2 regions of the Halomonas sp. HMF6819 genome follow, and region 1 is predicted to be linked to the other one. Evidence: riboswitches for the same ligand, from Rfam matches in the RefSeq annotation. Region 1 holds a riboswitch; the other holds the start of a gene.
The links. Region 1 has a riboswitch for cobalamin ahead of ACGLWX_RS15595 (ABC transporter substrate-binding protein). Riboswitches for the same ligand answer to the same signal wherever they lie in the genome.
Positions count from the first base shown of each region.

Region 1 (9,956 bases):
ATGGAGCAGGCCACTTTCGTGCCGCTGGGCCAATTCCAGAACGTGATCTCTTGGCGCGACGAGCTCAGCGATGTCGTCGCCGGCCCCATCCCGGTGTTCTGGGGTATGCACAAGGCCGAATGATCTGCCGCCCCCGCCTGCAGGCGGGGGGGTCTGCCTGCCCACGTTCGAGGAATTCCCCATGCTTAGTTACTTCATTCGCCGACTGCTGGCGGCCATTCCCGTAATGCTGGTCGTCGCGCTTAGCGTCTTTCTTCTGTTGCGCCTGGCACCTGGCGACCCGGCGGTGATCATCGCCGGCGACATGGCAAGCCCCGCCCAGGTAGAGAGCATTCGCGCCGCGCTCGGGCTCGACCAGCCGATCCATACCCAGTTTTTCATCTGGCTGGGCAACATGCTGCACGGCGATTTCGGCACCTCGCTGATCTCGCAGACCTCGGTGCTTTCGATGATCACCCAGCGCCTGGCCCCGACCATCAGCTTGGCGGTGGCGGCGATCGTCTTCACCGTACTGATCTCGGTGCCACTGGGGGTCATCGCCGCCTGGCGCCAGGGCAGCTGGATCGACAATCTGGTGATGTCGGTGTCAGTGGTCGGCTTCTCGGTGCCGGTGTTCGTTATCGGCTACATCGTCATTCAGATTTTCGCCATTAACCTGGGGTGGCTGCCGGTGCAGGGCTATCGCAGCCTCGAACATGGATTCGGCGAGTTCGCCAGCCGGCTGGTGCTGCCGGCGCTGACGCTGTCGTCGGTGTATATCGCGCTGATCGCGCGCATGACGCGCGCCAGCATGCTCGAAGTGCTCAAGGAGGACTATATTCGCACCGCCCGCGCCAAGGGTCTGGGTGAGCGGCTGGTGCTGTTTCGCCACGCGCTGAGAAACGCCGGGGTGCCGATTCTGACCGTTATCGGCACCGGCTTCGCGCTGATGGTTTCCGGCGTAGTGGTCACCGAAAGCGTGTTCAATATTCCCGGGCTCGGGCGCTTGATCATCGATGCCGTGCTGGCGCGGGACTACCCCGTCATTCAAGCCATCATCCTGCTCACCGCCGGGCTTTACGTGCTGATCAATCTGTTGATCGATCTCTCCTACGCCGTGACCGACCCGAGGATCCGCTACTGATGACCACAAACACCTATCCCCGGAGGTTTGGCATGCGTCCATCACTGCACGGCATGACCTCCCGAGTGTTGCACCTGCGCCCCCGGACCACCACGTGGATTGCCGCCACCCTTCTGGTCGTGATTACGCTGATGGCGCTGTTCGCCCCGCTGATCGCGCCGTTCGACCCCACCGCGCTTTCGCCGGCGGATCGCCTGCAGGGCTCCAGCGCCAGCCACTGGCTCGGCACCGACGCCTTTGGCCGCGACCTGTTTTCCCGTGTGGTTTACGGGGCGCGGGTCTCGCTCACCGTCGGCGTGGGCGTCGCGTTTCTGACGCTTTTGATCGGGCTGCCGCTTGGCTTGATCGCCGGCTACTTTCGCGCCATCGACGCGGTGTTGATGCGCTTCATGGACGGGCTCATGGCGATTCCCGGCATCCTCGCGGCGATCGCCATCGTCTCGCTCACCTCGGCAAACCTGGGGATGCTGATGATCGCGATCACCGTGCCGGAAATCCCTCAGATCGTGCGCCTGGTGCGCTCCCAGGTGCTCGCCACCCGGGAAGAAGCCTTCGTTGAAGCCGCCGTGCTGATGGGCACGCCCACCCGCACTATTCTGTGGCGCCACCTGATGCCCAACACCTTCGCCCCCTTGATCGTTCAGTGCACCTACGTCTGTGCGGCGGCGATTTTGACCGAGGCGACGCTGTCGTTTCTGGGTGTGGGGCTCGGCTCGGAAATTCCCACCTGGGGCAACATCATGTCCGACGGGCGCATCTATTTTCAGCTCAAGCCATCGCTGATCTTCTGGGCGGGCTTTCTGCTGTCGCTGTGCATTCTGTCGATCAACCTGCTGGGCGACGCGGCGCGCGACTCGCTGGATCCCACCATGAAACGCAAGGAGAGCTGAGATGAGCACACACTCCCCCGTGCTGCGTGTCGATGGGCTTACGGTCGACACCACCGATGCCACGCCCAAGCGCATTCTCAAGGGCGTCTCCTTCGACATCCACGCCGGCGAAACGCTTTGCCTGGTGGGCGAGTCTGGCTCCGGCAAATCGGTGTCGTCGCTCACCGCCATGGGCCTTTTGCCCAAGCGCAGCCTGAAGGCCACCGGCGGCGATATCATCCTCGACGGCGAGTCGCTGCTGGCGGCCACGCCCAAGCGGCTGAGTCAGCTTCGCGGCAGCCGCATGGCGATGATCTTTCAGGAGCCGATGACCGCGCTCAACCCGGTGCTGAGTGTGGGCAAGCAGCTCGACGAGGTGCTGGCCTGCCACACCTCGCTACCGAAGGCCGAGCGCTTTGCCCAAGTGCTGGACGCGCTGGCCCAGGTCCACCTGCCGGATATCGAGCGCGTTTATCACAGCTTCCCTCACCAGCTCTCCGGCGGACAGCGTCAGCGCATCATGATCGCCATGGCGCTGTTGTTGAAGCCGCGCCTGCTCATCGCCGACGAGCCGACCACGGCGCTGGACGTCACCACCCAGCACCAGATCCTCAAGCTCATTCGCGAACTGCAGCAGCGCCACGGCACCGCAGTGCTATTCATCACCCACGACATGGGCGTGGTGGTGGATATCGCCGACCGCGTCTGCGTAATGAAAACCGGCGACATCGTCGAGCAGGGCCCGGTGCGCCAGATCCTCGCTACTCCGAAGGAGGCCTACACCCGGCGCCTGCTCGAAGCAGTGCCGAGCCTGACGCCGCGCCCCGCCCGTCCTTACAAAAGCGAGCGCCGCGTGCTCGGCGTTACCGAGCTGCACAAGGCGTTTGCGCCCAAACGCGGTCTATTGGGCTTTTTGAAACCGCGGCGCGCAGCCACCCACGCGGTCAACAACGTCAGTTTCGAACTCCAAGCCGGACGCACCCTAGGCATCGTGGGTGAATCAGGCTCGGGCAAGTCGACGCTGGCGCGCTGCGTGATGCGCCTGCTCACGCCGACCGGCGGAACCGTACGCGTGGACGGCCAGGACATCGCCTCCTTGCGCCCGCGCAGCCTCAAGCCGCACCGCGGGCGCATCCAGATGGTATTCCAGGACCCCTACCGCTCGCTGAACCCGCGCCTGACGATCGGCCAGAGCCTGACCGAAGGCCCGACCAACTACGGCAAGCCTTACAAACAAGCGCTGGAGCGCGCCCGCGAGCTTCTGGAGCTGGTCAGCCTTCCCGCGGATGCCATCGAGCGCTACCCGCACCAGTTTTCCGGCGGCCAGCGCCAGCGGATCGCCATCGCCCGGGCGCTGGCCATGGAGCCCGACGTCATCGTGGCGGACGAGGCGGTGTCGGCGCTGGACGTGTCGGTGCAGGCCCAGGTACTGGCGCTTTTGGACGATATTCAACAGCGCTTGGGCGTGGCGGTGCTGTTCATCACCCACGACCTGCGCGTCGCCGCGCAAATTTGTGACGACGTGCTGGTGATGCAGCGTGGCCAGGTGGTCGAATACGGCCCGGCGCAGCAGGTGCTTGGCAACCCGAGTGCCGACTACACCCGCCAGTTGATCGAGGTCGCGCCCGGGCGGAGCTGGGATTTCACCGCCTTTGCCCCCGTCGCCTGACGCGGACCGTCCGGCCGATTTTTTTGCTAAAAGGAAGCGATGTTGATGAATGCCTGTGATCTGAGCGCCGTCGAGGCGCGCCGTTTGATGAGTACCAAAAAGCTCTCCGCCGTGGAGCTGACCGAAAGCTGCCTGACCCGTATCGAGGCAATCAACCCCGCCGTCAACGCGCTGGTGGCCCAGGATGTCGATGCCTGGCGCGAAGGCGCGAAGAACGCTCAGCGCGCCATCGACCAGGGCGAGCGGCTCGGTCCGCTGCATGGCCTGCCGTTGTGCGTGAAGGACATGGTCGATGTAACCGGACTTCCGACCACCTTCGGCAGCCAGATCTACGCCGACAACGTCGCCCAAGGCGACGACCCGATGGTGGCGCAGCTGCGCGAGGCCGGCGCGTTGATGGTCGGCAAGACCAACAACCCCGAGTGGAGCGCCGGCGGCAACACCCGCAACGCCGTTTACGGCGTCACCGCCAATCCGTTCGATGTGACCCGCTCCGCCGCGGGCTCCTCCGGCGGCTCCGCCGTGGCCCTGGCCTGCGGCATGGCACCGCTGGCCACCGGCTCCGACACCGGCGGCAGCCTGCGCAACCCGGCGGCGTTTTGCGGCGTAGTGGGCTTTCGCCCTACGCCCGGGCTGGTGCCGGGCAACCGCGCCCAAGCTTGGCTTCCGATGTCGATGAACGGCCCCATGGCGCGCACCGTGGATGACGCCGCGCTGATGCTCTCGACGATGATCCGCCCAGACCGCCGCGATCCCTGGACGCCGGTCGTCGAGAATCAGCCGGTTCACGCACCATCGGCGTTTCGCCAGCTTCCCCGAGTGGATCTTTGCAGCCAGCGCGTCGCCTTTACCGAGGATTTCGGCTTCGCCATGACCGAAAAGCTCGTGCGTCGAAGCTTCAGCGACAAGCTCGCCCGCTTCGGCCACGTTTTCGGTCGGCTTGACGACACCCACCCCGAATGCCCGCACGTCGACGACACCTTCGCGGTGATTCGCGCGCTCTGTTTTTCCGGCATGCACCGGGAGCTCTTGCAGCAGTACCCGGACCAGGTCGGCCCTAACGTGCGCGATAACGTCCGTGAAGGCGAAAGCTACTCGGCGCTGGACGTGGTGCGCGCGCTGACCCAGCAGCAGACCCTTTACCGCCACTGGCAAACGTTTTTCGAGCACCACGACTTCGTGCTGGCGCCGACCACCACCATCAGCCCGCGGGACTGGCACGAGCTCTACCCCGCCGAGATCGACGGCGAGCCGACGCAAAGCTACTACCACTGGCTCTCGATGGCCTACGCCTCCACACTCGCCGGCCACCCGTCGGTGACGCTGCCGACCGGGCGCGACGAAAACGGGCTGCCCTTCGGCCTACAGATCATTGGCCGGCGCGGCAGCGACCTAGAGACCCTGGCCTTCGCCCGCGAGCTCGAGACGCTGTTTGCCGATGACGACGCCCTGGCCCGCCCCCGAGTCGACCTCTCCTATCTGCGTGATGCGGCCCCGCTTAGGGAAGCCGAGGGCTTTATGGGCTTCTAGGGTCTGTCTGAAAAGTCGTCGAGCGAAGGCAAGACAAGGCAAAAATTGGCGAAGAAGCGGAGTTTACGTTAAGTAAATGAGCATTCTGAGCCAATTTTTAACGCCGTATTGTCGAGCGCAGACACTTTTCAGACAGAGCCTGGCCCCGTTTGACGCCTTTTTCGCTGTTCATTCAAGAGGTAAATGTATGGCTCACCGCACGTTCGATGACTGGCAAACCCTCGCCCGCGACGGCACCGACCCGTTTCTGGGGGCGCTTGCCCGTCGCGAAGAGACCTTTTGGGTCAACCCCAAGCGCGTAGCCTTCGCCACCGTGCGCGACTCGCTGTCACTCGACTCAACCGATATCGACGAGGCCGAGGCGCGCCTTTCGCGCTTCGCCTCCTATTTCGTCGAGGCGTTCCCCGAGACCGCGCCTCAGGCGGGCATCATCGAATCGCCGCTCCAACGCGCCGACTCGCTCGCCTTCGCCGCCGCCGAGCGCTGGCGGGTGTCCGCCCCGGCAAGCCTGTGGCTCAAGTACGATAGCCACCTGCCGATCTCCGGATCGATCAAGGCCCGTGGCGGCTTTCACGAGGTGCTGCTCTACGCCGAAACTCTGGCCCTGGAGCACGACCTTGTCACCAGGGAAGACGACTACGCCTGCTTCGCTACGGCGGCGTTCAAAACACTGTTCGCGCACCACTCGATCGTGGTGGGCTCGACCGGCAACCTGGGGCTGAGCATCGGCATCCTGAGCGCCCAGCTTGGCTTCCAGGTGACGGTGCACATGTCCGCCGATGCCCGCCCCTGGAAAAAGACACTGCTGCGCGAAAAAGGCGTTCAGGTGGTCGAGCACCCGTCCGATTACAGCGTCGCCGTAGCCCAGGGGCGCGAGGAAGCGCTGGCCACGCCCCGCTGCCACTTCGTCGACGACGAGGACTCGACGGCGCTATTTCTGGGCTACGCCGTCGCCGCCCGGCGCCTGCAGCGCCAGCTCGAAGAGCAGCGCGTTCGCATCGATGATGACCATCCGCTGATCGTCTACCTGCCTTGTGGGGTGGGCGGAGGCCCTGGCGGGGTCGCCTTCGGCCTGAAGCACGTTTTCGGCGACGCCGTACACTGCGTGTTCGCCGAGCCTACCTCGTCACCCTGCATGCTGCTCGGCATGGCCACGAACCTGCACAACGCCATTAGCGTTCAGGATATCGGCCTGAGCAATCAGACCTGCGCCGACGGCCTGGCCGTCGGCCGCCCCTCCGCTTTTGTCGGCACGCTCATGGAGCCGCTGCTCGACGCGCTCTATACCGTGAGCGACGACGAACTCCATGCGCTGGTCGCGCTGGTCAAGCAAAGCGAAAAGCTGGGCCTCGAGCCCTCCGCCGTTGCGGGCTTGCCCGGCTTTGCCCACTTGGCCCGCGCCGACCGCGCCACGCTCGAAACCCTTGGCCTTGCCGGCCATCTCGCCAAGGCTACCCACCTGGTCTGGGCCACCGGCGGCTCGATGGTGCCTGAGGAAGAGATGCGAGGGTATCTGGAAAAGGGTCGCGCGGCACTGGGCAGGGCCCAAGCGTCTATCGCCTAACCGGTCTGCGGATGCGAGCCCAACAGGGCCTCGCGCCGTCCCACCGGTCGCCTCAACCAACACGTCATCAGCACCACCGCCAGCAGCACCTCGGCCAGGTCGCCGCCGTAGTACATCCACTGGGCGGCGGCCTGAACGTGCTCAAGGGTGTGGCCGGTGTTGCGGGGAAAGCCCCACCCGTACATCAGCTTGCCCAGCAGGCTATGGGTGGCGATCGCGGCGAACAGCACGCCCAGACGAACGCGCACGCCAAGCCGGTGCGGCGAGGCGTCGGGCTCGGCGAGGATCGCCCAGCAGAAGAGATACCCCGCCAGCAGAAAGTGCAGATGAATCAGGTAGTGAAGCGCGGAGTTTTGCAGTGAGGCGGCGTAGAGCGGCGTCAGATAGAGCACGTACATGCCGCCGACATTGAGCAAAAGGGCGGTGACCGGATGAGCGAGAAAGCGGATGAAGCGGCTATGCAGCAGCGCCACCATCCACTTGCCGCCGGCCTGGGGCAGCGTTTTTAGCAGCAGCGTTACTGGGGCGGCCAGCACCCAGGCAAGCGGGGCGAACATACCGATCAACAGGTGCAGCGTCATGTGGCCCACCAGATCGGCGTGCGCCCAGCGCATCAACGAAGGCCAGAACGCGATGGCTAAAAGCGTACTGCCCAGTACGAAAAAGCCGCAGCGCCAGAGGCTCCAGTGCCCTTCAAGGCGCTGGAGCCAGGCCGCCATCAGGTACTGGCAGGTGACGAGCACGACCAGTAAAAACGGCAGCCAGTCGAGCGGCGAAGGGTGGCCGGCGTGCATTTAGCGCGCGGGCAACGCGCGGGCGCGGCGCCAGCACCAGGCTCCGATCAGTAGAAACCCGATCGCGAAGGCATTCCAGACCAAGTCGTACATCAGCGGGTCCACCCCGTAGCGAATCTGGTGCAGACGCAGAATCTTGTGGTTGATGAGCCCATCAAAAAGTTGAAAGCCGCCCATCCCCAGAAAGAAACCCGCCTTCACCCAGGCGATACTCAAGCGCCCTCGCTGTGAAAGATCCAGCAGCAGAAACACGCCCACCACCACCGCCAACAACTCGAAGGCGTGCAGCAGGCCATCGGAAAGAATGCCGAAAGCAGGCGTGGAGAAATCGAAAAAATGGTGCCACTGCAGCAGCTGGTGAAAGACGATTTCATCGAGCGCGGCCATCGCGCCGATGCCTACCAGCACCGCCGCCCAGCGCGAGCGCTTGATGTCGTGGATTTCGCTTTTGTTCACATCATACGTCATGGATCGCTCCCTGGTGTCGCTATCAGCGTAGGCAAGGCGCCGGACGAGCGCCAGCGCGGCGCGGGCCGTGATTGCCCTCCTTTGCAGCGCTCTCTAGAATGGCCGGCGTCGGTGTTCCTTAACGGAACTTGATAGGGAATCCGAAGTGCTTCGCGCGAACCGGAACTGCCCCCGCAACTGTAGGCGGCGAGCGATGCTCACACGTGCCACTGGACATGCGTCCGGGAAGGCGAGCTAGCGTTGACCCGTGAGTCAGGAGACCTGCCGACGCATCCTCACCATCAGGCCGCGCCTTGCGCGCCGATCATGCACGGGAGTGTACATGATGCTGAACCGATCCCCGGCGCTGGCCTTGGCAGGGCTGTGCGTCTCTCTGGGCGCGTGCGCCCACGCCCTGGCCGCCACCGACTACCCGCTCACGCTCGAAAGCTGCGGCCACGAAATCACTCTGGAAAAGGCGCCGTCGCGCGTGGTCACCATCGGCCAGGCACCGACGGAATTGCTCTATTTGCTGGGCCTTGAAGACCACGTGGCGGGCACCTCGCTCTGGGTCAATCCGGTGCTCGACGCGTTTGCCGAAGCGAATGCCGACGTCGAGCGGCTCTCCGATAACGCGCCGAGCTTCGAAAGCGTGCTGGCGAAAGAGCCGGATTTGGTGATCTCCGCCTATGAGTGGATGGTCGGCCCCGCCGGCGTTGTGGGCACTCCGGAGATGTTCGACGACGCCGACGTTGCGCTCTGGACGCTGCCCACCGAGTGCGTAGGCAAGGACAACCGTCAAAGCATGGATGGCGCGCGCGACAGCCTGTTCGACCCGGCGCTGGTGTACCAAAGCATCGAAACGCTGGCCGAGATCTTCGACATCGCCGAGCGAGGTGAAGAAGCCGTGAGCGACCTTCAGGCCCGCGAAACCGCCGCGATCGACGCCGCGCAAGCGCTCGATTTACCCAATGAGCTTCGCGGCGTGTTCTGGTACTCCTCCGCGGATTTGGGGATCGACCCCTACGTCGCCGGCGTCAACAGCGTGCCGGACTGGATGATGAGCACCCTTGGCATCGACAACGTGGTGAGCGCCGAGGAGGAGTGGCCGACGGTCGGCTGGGAGAGCATCGCCCGCGCCGAGCCGACCTTCATCGCCGCCGCGCGCATGGACCGGCGCCGGTTTCCCGCCGACGACATCGCCGTAAAGCGCGAATTCTTGCAAAACGACCCGGTCACCCAACTGCTCGAAGCCGTCGAGCAGGACCGGCTGGTCGAGATCGACGCCCACGCCATGGATCCGTCGATTCGCAGCATCTACGCCCTCGAGACGCTGGTCGAGGCGCTGGCCGAAATGGATCTGTCGCCCTGATGAGGGCGACACATTTGGGCGCCGGCTCCGCGCGATGGGTCTGGCTGATGCCGCTATGTTTGATCGCGGCGCTGTTGATCGGCGCCTCGGTCGGCGAGACGCGCATCCCGCTTGCCACCGTGCTGGAGGTGCTGGCGAGCAAGCTTGGTGTGATCGACCACCCGCTTTCAACGCTGGACGAGGCGATCGTGTGGCACTACCGCCTGGCGCGCGCCGTCGTGGCGGCGTGCTGCGGCGCGGGGCTGGCAGTGTCCGGGGTGATCCTGCAGGCGCTGCTGCGTAATTCGCTGGCCGACCCCTACCTGCTGGGCATCTCGGCGGGCGCCTCGACCGGGGCGGTCACGGTGACCGTGGCGGGTCTCGGGGCGGGAATGATCTCGATGTCCATGGGCGCCTTCGCCGGCGCTCTGGCCGCTTTTAGCTTCGTGGCGCTGCTGGCGCACCTGGCCGGCGGCGGCCAGGGCGTGCGCGGTGCGGGCATTTTGATTCTCGCCGGTATCGCCGGGGCGCAGCTCTTTAACGCGCTGACTGCCTTCATCATCGCCCACTCCGCCAACGCCGAGCAGGCCCGGGGCATCATGTTCTGGC
Region 1 is NZ_JBIQVY010000006.1:30,927-40,882, reverse strand. It holds gene ACGLWX_RS15635 (ABC transporter substrate-binding protein) at 1-123, shown strand, start outside; gene ACGLWX_RS15630 (ABC transporter permease) at 182-1,123, shown strand; gene ACGLWX_RS15625 (ABC transporter permease) at 1,156-2,013, shown strand; gene ACGLWX_RS15620 (ABC transporter ATP-binding protein) at 2,015-3,661, shown strand; gene ACGLWX_RS15615 (amidase) at 3,707-5,191, shown strand; gene ACGLWX_RS15610 (D-serine ammonia-lyase) at 5,379-6,755, shown strand; gene ACGLWX_RS15605 (cytochrome c oxidase assembly protein) at 6,752-7,549, opposite strand; gene ACGLWX_RS15600 (DUF2243 domain-containing protein) at 7,550-8,017, opposite strand; cobalamin riboswitch at 8,110-8,301, shown strand; gene ACGLWX_RS15595 (ABC transporter substrate-binding protein) at 8,340-9,368, shown strand; gene ACGLWX_RS15590 (FecCD family ABC transporter permease) at 9,368-9,956, shown strand, end outside.

Region 2 (9,956 bases), on a different contig from region 1:
CTGGCAAGCGCCGAGCGCCGCTTGCCGGTAGTGGTCGACGGCTTCATTGCTTCAGTGGCGGCGCTGGCGGCGGTGCGGCTCTGCCCGCCGGTGCGCGAGGTTCTGATTTTCAGCCACCGCTCCGCCGAGCCCGGCCACGCCGTGGCGCTCGAGGCGCTCGCCGCGACCCCGCTGCTCGAACTCGACATGCGTCTGGGCGAGGGCAGCGGCGCCGCGCTTGCTTTCCCGCTGTTGAAAGCCGCCTGCGCGATGATCACCGAGATGGCCACCTTCGAGAATGCCGGGGTGACACGCTAGTGGGCGTGACGCTCATACTGCTGGCGGTGGCGATCGACCTGATCGTGGGCGACCCGCGCTGGCTGCCGCACCCGGTGGTCGGCATGGGCCGAGTGATCACATCGGTGGAGGGGCGGCTCAACCGCGGCGGGCGGCGCGCGCGGCGGCTCAAAGGCGCGCTTTTGACGCTTCTGGTGGTTGCCGGTACGTTTTGGCTCGCAACGCTTCTTCTCAATTGGCTGAGCATGGTGCATCCTTGGTTGAATATCGCGGCCGAGCTTTGGCTACTGGCCACCACGCTAGCCATCAAGGGGCTGGCGGACGCGGGCAGAGCCATCGCCGCACCGCTTGTTAAGGGGGATCTCGAGACGGCGCGAGAGGCGCTGTCGCGGGTGGTCGGGCGCGATACTGCCACGCTAAACGAGCCCGAGATCGCCCGCGGCGCGGTCGAAACCGTGGCGGAGAACACCGTCGATGGCATTACCTCGCCGCTGTTTTTCGCGCTGATCGGCGGCGCGCCGCTGGCGCTGGCTTACAAGGCGGTGAACACGCTGGACTCGATGGTGGGCTACAAAAATGCCCACTTCGCGGATTTTGGCTACGCCTCGGCAAAACTCGACGACATCGCCAACTGGCTGCCGGCGCGGCTCACTGCCGTGTGTCTTTGGGCGGCGGGGGCGCTTTGGAATGCCCTGGGGCGCGAGCCGCTGGCGGTGGCCGGTGCCTTTACCCATACCCGGCGCCAAGCGCCGCGCCACCCCAGTCCCAACGCCGGCTGGCCGGAGGCGATGGTGGCTTGGCTTTTGGGCGTAAAACTCGGCGGCGTGAACATCTATGGTGGCGAGCTTTCGCACCGCGCAACGCTGGGGCCGGGGCGCGTCGCGCTCGAGGCGCGCCATATCGATATCACCATTGGCCTGATGCACGCAGCCTGGGGGCTTTTTCTACTCATGATGATCGCGCTTGGCACGGCAGGAGAGGCGGTGTGATAAGCCTAAAAAAGTCGACAGGCGGCGCGGGCAAAAGGCTCGCGCCGTGTAATGTCACCTCATCTTCTCGTTCGAGCGTTCGATGATCGTGTTCGTCAGCGGCGGCGCACGCTCGGGAAAGTCTCAACTGGCCGAAGCGCTGACGCTGGCAAAAGCGCGCGAGCGCTGCTATTACGTGGCCACCGCTCGTTCGATTGATGCCGAGATGAGCGCGCGCGCCGCGCGCCACCGGGCCCGCCGTGACGGCCGCTGGATAACGCTGGAGGCGCCGCTCTACCCGGACGAAGCGGTCGCTTCTGTACCCGACGGCCAGGCCGTGCTGGTCGACTGCCTCACCCTCTGGGCGAGCCAGCTACTGTTTGGCCAGGCGTTCGAGCCGGCCGAGGCCGAACGGGAGGGGTTGCGCTGCCTAAAAAAGCTGCTCGGTGATGCCCGCGATCGAGGCCTGCACCTGGTCATCGTCTCCAACGATCTTAATGAAGCGCCGCTGCCGTCGGACCCCGGGGTCTGGCGCTTCGTCACGTTTTTGCAGCGCCTGCACCGGCTGTTGGCCCAAGAGGCGGACTCGGTGGTCGAAGTGGTCGCCGGGTGCGCCGTCGAGTGGAAGGTTGATCTCGACCTGCCTGACGCCGATACCCCGTCCCGAAACAGCGAAGAGTCCTCACCGTGAAAAACGCTCTGTTCGGCACCTTGCTGGCCTTTCAGTTCTTGACCCGCGTGCCGCTACCTATCGAGTGCCCCTGGAACGCCGCCACCCGGCGCTGGGCGCTGCGCGCCTATCCGGTGGTCGGGCTGTTCATCGGCGCGCTGCTGTGGCTTGCCGCGCTGTCGCTCGACGCGCTCGCGATGCCCGCACCGATTGCTGCACTTGCGCTGTTGAGCCTGTGGGTGGCGCTCGGCGGCGGCCTGCACCTGGACGGCGCGATGGACCTGGCCGATGCCCTCGGAAGCAACCAGCCGCTCGAGCGGCGTTTTGAGATCATGAAGGACCCCCAGGTGGGCAGCTTCGGGATACTGGCGCTATTTTTCCTGCTCGCCTGGAAGGCGGTGCTGCTCTGGGCGCTGGTCGACGTTGGCGCGCCCGCGCTGTGGCTGTTGATCGTGCCTGCGCTTGCCCGTTTCGCCGGCGCCGCCCTGCTGGTACTGAGCCCCTGCGCCCAATCAAGCGGGCTTGCCTACGCGTTCAAACGCTCGCTGACCCCGCGTGACGTGGCGCTTTCGCTGGTGCCGCTTCTGTGCGTGGCGTTTTTTTACCTGCCCTTGCTTGCCTGGCTTGCCGGGGCGCTTTTGTTCACCGCGCTGTTTCGCGCCGGGGTGCTTCGCGCCTTCAAGGGCATCAACGGCGACATGATTGGGGCGTTAATAGAAGGAGTCGAGCTTTGGCTAGTGATCTTGATGTGGAGCTGGTGGTGGTTCGCCACGGTATAACGTCCTGGAATCTCGAGCGGCGCTACCAGGGCCAGCGCGATATCGAGCTTTTGTTTCCCGACGCCGAGCCGGGGCTCAACGCGCTCAAGGAGGCGTTAAAGGGTGAGCATTTCGATGCAATCTACGCAAGCGACTTGACCCGCTGCCGCCAAACGCTCGAGTGGGCAAAGCCCGGCGCTACGCCGGCGAGTGTTTACCTGGAGCCCAGGCTTCGCGAGCTCGATTTCGGCGAGTATGAAGGCAAGGTCTACGACGAACTCAAGGAGGATCCGGGCTACCGGGCATGGATTGATAGCGTCGGAGAGCTTAAAATCCCCGGCGGCGAATCTGCCGGGGATCTGCGCGCGCGCCTGGACGGCTGGCTTTCGACGCTTGCCGACAACGCCCGGGCCCTTGGCCACCGGCGCGTGCTGGCCGTCACCCATGGCGGCGTGATTCGCGAACTGAGACGGCGTTTTGAAACCGTGGATTTCTGGGAGGCCACGGTGACCCAGGCCACCGGCCGGCGCCTGAACCTGACCCATCGCGCTAGAGAAGGAGAGTGGCAATGCAGCTTTTCATCGGCGGTGCCCGCGCAGGCAAGCGCGACGCCGTAAAAACGCGCTTTCAAAACGCGGCCTGGTGGACGCTCGCCCCGGGCCAGCGGCTGGCCGACTGCCACTCGATTTTGATTCCCGATACGCCGCTGGTAATTAACGGCGTGCTCGACTGGGTGGCCCGCGACGGCGCCCGTGAAACCGACAGCGACCGTTTGCGCGCCCAGTGGCGCGAGGATCTGGCCGCACTTTGCCGCGCCGCCAGGGCGTGCAACGCCACGATCGTGCTGATCATGAGCGAGGTCGGCCGCGGCCTGGTGCCCATGGCGCGCGAAGAGCGCCGCCTGCGCGATCTCAACGGCTGGTTCAGCCAGGACGCCGCACAGCATGCCGAGCGGGTCTGGTACGTGCGCCACGGCCTGGTGCAGCGCCTTGGCGCGCCCGCAAGCGCCCCGTCGAGCCTGGTCGAGTGCGATTGACCTGGCCCTAACGGCTTGCTAGTTTACGCTCACTTTTGGGTGCCGGCCTTGCGTCGGTTAAACGGGAAGCTGGTGTCCATTCCAGCGCTGCCCCCGCAACGGTAATCGAGTCAAGAACGGCCATTACGCCACTGTGTCGCGCGCGATATGGGAAGGCCGCCGTTTTAAAGATGCTTTGCGCGTCTTTCGCTCGTCAGCCCGGAGACCGGCCCGAAAGCGCAAGGCGACTGAAAACGATGTTTCAGCGCCTTTACTGCCGAGACGCGGAGGGCGTGCTCAGGGCCGATACGGACGTGCGTTTCCGCTATTTTCCCTTGACGTCACCGCAACTGGCCATAAAAACCGGCTGTGCGGGTGAGCACGGCCAGCAAGGGACTTCTCATGCCTTACGCGCTCTTCCCGCGGCTTGGCGCTTTCGCGCTCGCCACGCTGCCGCTGGCGGTTCACGCCCAGACCACAGCGGCGACGACCCCAATAGCCTCCGATCTCGACCCGGTGGTGGTCACCGCCACGCTGGCCCCGCGCACTGCCAATCAAAGCCTCTCCTCGGTCACCGTGCTCGATGAAGCCGCCTTTCGCCGCCAGGATCCAACGAGCGTCACGGATCTTTTGCGCGGCCAGCCGGGCGTGGACGTTTCCAGCAACGGAAGCTTCGGCAAGAATGCGAGCTTGTATCTTCGCGGCACCGGCAGCGCGCAAAACGTGCTCCTGATCGACGGCATTCGCCTGCGCTCGGCCACCAGCGGCGGTGCGGCTTGGGGGAGCCTCGACCCGCGCCTGTTCGAGCGCGCTGAAATCGTGCGCGGGCCGCGCGGTAGCCTGTTTGGGGCGGACGCCATCGGCGGTGTGGTGCAGCTTTTCACCCACGAGCCCGACGAGGCAAACGGCCCGCAGCCGAGACTTTCGTTCGGCGGCGGCTCCTTCGGTACGGCGCGAGCAAGCGCGGGGCTCAGCGGGGTCGAGGGCGGCACTCGCTACAGCTTCGCGGCCAGCCACTTCAACACCGACGGCGAGCCGGTGCGCCGAGGCGGCGACGACAAGGGCTATGACAACACCACCGCACTCGCCCGCGTGTCCCACGTCTTTGATAGCGGGGTCGAGGCCGGCGCGCTGGCGCTGCGTGCGCGCGGCAATAACGAGTACGACGGCGGCGAGAACGACTTCGTCCAGCAGGTCGCCGGTGTTTACGTCGATACCCCGGTGGTCGAGGGCTGGCGCTCGCGCTTGACGCTTTCCGAGGCTCGCGACGAGAGCGACAACGTCGACGAGTTCGGCGACTCCACCTTCGACACGAACATTCGCACCGCGCGCTGGCAGAACACCTTCAGCGTCGGCATGCACGAATTCATCGCGGGCGTCGAGCAGAGCGAAGACCGGATCGACAGCACCATCGATTACGATGAGACGAGCCGCGACAATACCGCCGCCTTCACCCAGGCGCTGTTCGACTTCGCGCCCTTTACGCTGCAAACCAGCGCCCGCTTCGATCACAACGAAAGCTACGGCGATGAGGTGACCGGAAGTGTGGCACTCGGTTTCGATCTCGATGCCCACCACACCCTGCGGGCAAGTTTTGGCACCGCCTTCAACGCGCCGACCTATAACCAGCTTTACTACCCGAATTTCGGCAACCCGGACCTCGACTCCGAGACATCCGAGACCTTTGAAATCGGCGCGCGCGGGCAGTACGCGACCCTCTTCTGGGACGCTGCGCTCTACCAGACCGACATCGACAACCTGATCGCCGGCCAGGGCGAGCAGTTCAACGTGCCTACCTCGCGCATTCGCGGCGCCGAGCTTTCCGGCGGCGTGGAGCAGGGCGGCTGGACGGTTGCCGCCGCGCTCACCTACACCGACCCTGAAAACCGCGCCACCGGTAACCGGCTTACCAACCGCGCCACCCAAAGCCTGCGTCTGGACGTGGACCGGGAGCTCGGCGAGTACTCGGTCGGCGGCTCCTGGATCGCCCAGAATCACCGCTACCGCGATGCGGCCAACGAGGATCGCCTGGCCGGCTACGGGCTGGTCAACCTGCGCGCCGGCTGGCAGTTCGCGCCCATGTGGACCGCGCGGGTGACGCTGGAGAACGCGCTGGACCAGGACTACGTCACCACGCGCTCGTTTGATGGTGCCGACTACATCAACGCCGGCCGCGCGGCGTTTTTGAGCGTCAACTTTGGTCAGTAAATGGCTTGTAGGCCTTATGGCGGCGCTTTGCGTTAGCGCCGCTCGGGCCGAGGTGTGTGCGCTCGACGACCTGGAGCGCGAGGTGTGCCTGAGCGCGCCTGCTGAGCGCATCGCCGCGCTGTCACCGGGGGCGACGGAGCTGGCTTTCGCCGCCGGTGCGGGTGAGCAGGTCGTCGCCGTGGTCTCGTTCAGCGACTACCCGCCCGAGGCCAAAGAGATTGCATCCATCGGCAGCCATACCCGGCTGGATCTGGAAGCGCTGGTGGCGCTCGAGCCGGATCTGGCCATCGGCTGGGTGACCGGCAACCCCGCCGAGCAGCTCGAAACGCTAAAAGCGCTCGGCATGGCGGTGTTTTATATCGAGCCGCGCAGCGTCGACGGCGTGGCCAGCGCCATCGAGCGCCTGGCTGCGCTTGCCGGCACCGAGGCCGAAGGCCGCCGCGTGGCCGATAATTTCGTTCGCGACATGGCCGCGCTCGAGGCGCAGTACGCGGGAGAAGCGCCGGTCGATACCTTCTACCAGGTGTGGGATTCACCGCTGATGAGCGTCAACGACGCGCACCTGATCGGCCAGGTGATTCGCCTGTGCGGCGGGCGCAACGTGTTTGGCGAGCTGGAACGCTTGGTACCGCGCCTGGACGACGAGGCGGTGCTCGCCGCCGACCCGGCGGTGATCGTCGCCGGCGGCATGGGCGAGGAGAACCGCGACTGGCTCGATCACTGGAGCCGCTACCCGGAGCTTCGCGCGGTGCAAAACAATCACCTCTACCTCGTGCCGCCGTCACTCATTCAGCGGCCCACGCCGCGGCTGGTCGAAGGGACGCGGCTTCTTTGCGAGCACCTGGCGACGACCCGCGCCGGAGAGGCACCGTGAATGGCCGGGCGCTGAGTTTCTGGCCCGTGGCGCTGGCGGCGCTCGCCCTCGCCGCACTTGCCCTGGCGCTCGCCACCGGCAGCGCCTCGCTATCGGTTGCTGAGCTCGCGCGGGCGCTGTTCGGGCAGGGCGAAAGCCTCGCTCACACCTTAGTGTTCGATCTTCGCCTGCCCCGGGCGCTTTCCGCTTTCGCCGTGGGTGGGCTGCTCGCCGTGGCGGGTGCGCTGATGCAGGTGCTCTTGCGAAACCCGCTCGCCGACCCTTACGTGCTCGGGCTTTCCGGTGGGGCGAGCATCGGGGCGCTTGGCGCGATGCTGGCGGGCCTGGGCGGGCTGCTGGTCACCGGCTCGGCGTTTGCAGGAGCGCTTTTCTCGACGCTTTTGGTGTTTGGCTTGGCTCAGGGGCGCGGCGGCTGGACGCCGGCGAGGTTACTGCTCACCGGCGTGGTCGTGGCTTCCGGCTGGGGGGCGCTGGTCACGCTGATGCTCGCCATGAGCCCCGCCGAGCGCCTGCCGGGCATGCTCTACTGGCTGATGGGCGATCTCGCCTATGCGCGCACGCCCTGGCCGCCGCTGGCTCTGCTGGTGCTGACCTGCGCGCTTTTATGGCCGCTGGGGAGAAGCCTCAACGTGCTGGCCCGTGGCTCGCTGCAGGCCGCCGCCCTTGGGGTGAACGTGCGCGGCTTCGAGTGGGGCATCTATCTTTTGGCAAGCCTTCTGACCGCCGTGGCGGTCACCACTGCCGGCAGCATCGGCTTCGTGGGGCTGGTCGTGCCGCACATGCTGCGCCTTGTGCTGGGCAACGACCAGCGCCGCATTTTGCCCGCCTGCGCGCTCGCCGGCGGCACGCTGCTGCTACTGGCGGATACGCTCGCGCGCACGCTGATCGCTCCGGAGCAGCTGCCGGTCGGCGTGATCACCGCGCTGCTCGGCGTGCCCACCTTTTTGCTGCTGCTCAGCCGGAGCCGGACATGAGCGCGCTTTGCGCCAGGGCGCTGACGCTTGCGATTCCCGGCCGCGAGGCCCAAGCGCTGGATATCGAGATCACGCCCGGCCAAGTGTGGGGCGTGCTGGGCCCTAACGGGGCGGGCAAGACCACGCTGTTGCATACGCTCGCCGGACTCAAGGCGCCGCGCGCAGGCAATGTTTATTTGGACGAGCAGCCGCTGAGTACGCTTGCCCGCCGCGACGTGGCCAGGCGGCTGGGGCTGGTGTTTCAGGAGCGCGTGGACGGCTTTCCCGCCACGGTATTCGAAACCGTGATGATGGGTCGCCACCCGTATCTATCGCTTTTCCAACACGAAACGCCCGGCGATAGCGAGCGCGTTGAAGCGGCGCTGGCCGCCTTCGATCTGGCCGGATTCGAGCAGCGCCTGGTGAGTTCGCTTTCCGGCGGCGAGCGCCAGCGGGTGGCGCTCGCCACGCTGGTTGTCCAGGACCCGGGGGTGTGGCTGCTCGACGAGCCGACCAACCACCTGGACCTGCACCATCAGAGCGCGGCGATGGCGCTTTTGAGTGAACGGGCCGCTCACGGGCGCACGGTGATGATGTGTTTGCACGACGTGAACCTGGCCGCGCGCTGGTGCAGCCACGCGCTGCTGCTGCATTCAAACGGCGACGTTCAGGCCGGCCCGACTGACGACGTGCTGGGCCTGGAGGCACTCGAGCGGCTCTATGACCAGCCGCTGAGCACCGCCGAGATCGACGGCGTGGCGGTGTTCATGCCGCGCCATGACCATGACCCCCACCGCGCAAGGAGACAGGCATGAGCGCGTTCCCCTTTGCCGGCGTGGTCGGCTATGAGCCGCTGAAGACCGCGCTGACGCTCAACGTGATCGACCCGCGCATCGGCGGCGTGCTGATCAGCGGGCCGCGCGGCAGCGCCAAGTCGACGCTGGCGCGGGCGCTGGCCGCCTTGCTGCCCCAGGGTGAAAGCGGCCAGGCGCCGTTCGTCACTTTGCCGCTGGGAGCGAGCGAAGACCGCCTGACGGGAAGTCTCGACGTCAATCGCGTGCTCGCCGACGGCGAAGTGCATTTCCAGCCGGGGCTTCTGGCGCGCGCCCACGGCGGCATTCTTTACGTGGACGAAGTGAACCTCCTGGCAGATACGCTGGTGGATCTGCTGCTCGACGTGGCGGCAAGCGGTACCAACGTGGTCGAGCGCGACGGCGTGAGCCACACCCACCCGGCGCGCTTTAGCCTGATCGGCACCATGAACCCGGACGAAGGCGAGTTACGCCCACAGCTGCTCGACCGCTTTGGGCTCTGCGTCGAGCAGCCGGGCAGCGTCAGCGTGGCCGAGCGTATCGCCATCGTGCGAAGCCGCGAGGCGTTCGATCGCGACCCGCACGCGTTCATCGCCGCCCACTTGGATACCGAGCGCGCGCTGATCGAGCGCATCGCCCGCGCTCGTGCCCGTGTCGATGAGATCGACGTACCTGATCAGGTTTTCGAGCAAATCGCCAGGCGCTGCGATCAGGCCGCGGTCGAAGGGCTTCGCGCCGACGTGACTTGGCACCGCGCCGCCCGTGCCCACGCCGCCTGGCGCGAGGTTTCGAGAGTCGAGCAGGCCGATATCGATGCCGTCGAGCCCTGGGTGCTGGCCCACCGGCGTACCGCGCCGTTGGAGCCGCCGGGCGGGTCGAACAGTGGCGAGCAGAACGGCGACGGTGCTGCTTCCGGCTCTCAAAAGGGGACTGGCGGGCAGCGTTCGTCATCGAGCCCGTCATCAAGCTCGTCATCAAGTCAGGACAGCGGCGCGGGGCAGTGGGGCGCGATGCCGCCGCTTTCTCAGCGCACCGCCGAGGGCCAGGCGGGCGCGCTCAAAGAAAGCGCGCCTTCAAAAACAGCGTCGCCCGGTGAGGCGTCGCCCGGCGGCGCACACCCAAGCAGCGCGCCAGGCGCTGGCCGGCTCAAGCGCCAGCCCGGCCCCGCACCGCGGCTGGACGTTTTCGCGACGATCACCGCCAATCGCGGCGCGCGGCCCTGGCGAGCGCTTAAATATCGCCCGGTGCGCACCGGGGCAGCCCGGCTTCATCTGGTGCTGCTGGACACCTCCGGCTCGACTTTCAGCGGGCGGCTTCTGGGCCGCGCCAAGGGCTTCGTCGAGGCGCTGGCCCACCAGGCGTATATCGCCCGCGAGCAGCTCGCCGTTTATGGTTTCGGCAACGATGCCGTCACGCCCTTGC
Region 2 is NZ_JBIQVY010000005.1:229,598-239,553, reverse strand. It holds gene cobT (nicotinate-nucleotide--dimethylbenzimidazole phosphoribosyltransferase) at 1-297, shown strand, start outside; gene cbiB (adenosylcobinamide-phosphate synthase CbiB) at 303-1,265, shown strand; gene ACGLWX_RS15385 (bifunctional adenosylcobinamide kinase/adenosylcobinamide-phosphate guanylyltransferase) at 1,348-1,935, shown strand; gene ACGLWX_RS15380 (adenosylcobinamide-GDP ribazoletransferase) at 1,932-2,693, shown strand; gene ACGLWX_RS15375 (histidine phosphatase family protein) at 2,645-3,289, shown strand; gene ACGLWX_RS15370 (bifunctional adenosylcobinamide kinase/adenosylcobinamide-phosphate guanylyltransferase) at 3,241-3,708, shown strand; cobalamin riboswitch at 3,729-3,937, shown strand; gene ACGLWX_RS15365 (TonB-dependent receptor domain-containing protein) at 4,090-5,895, shown strand; gene ACGLWX_RS15360 (cobalamin-binding protein) at 5,912-6,769, shown strand; gene ACGLWX_RS15355 (FecCD family ABC transporter permease) at 6,766-7,743, shown strand; gene ACGLWX_RS15350 (ABC transporter ATP-binding protein) at 7,740-8,537, shown strand; gene ACGLWX_RS15345 (AAA family ATPase) at 8,534-9,956, shown strand, end outside.
Region 2: linked by a shared signal. The riboswitch ahead of ACGLWX_RS15365 (TonB-dependent receptor domain-containing protein) and the one ahead of ACGLWX_RS15595 (ABC transporter substrate-binding protein) in region 1 are both predicted to bind cobalamin.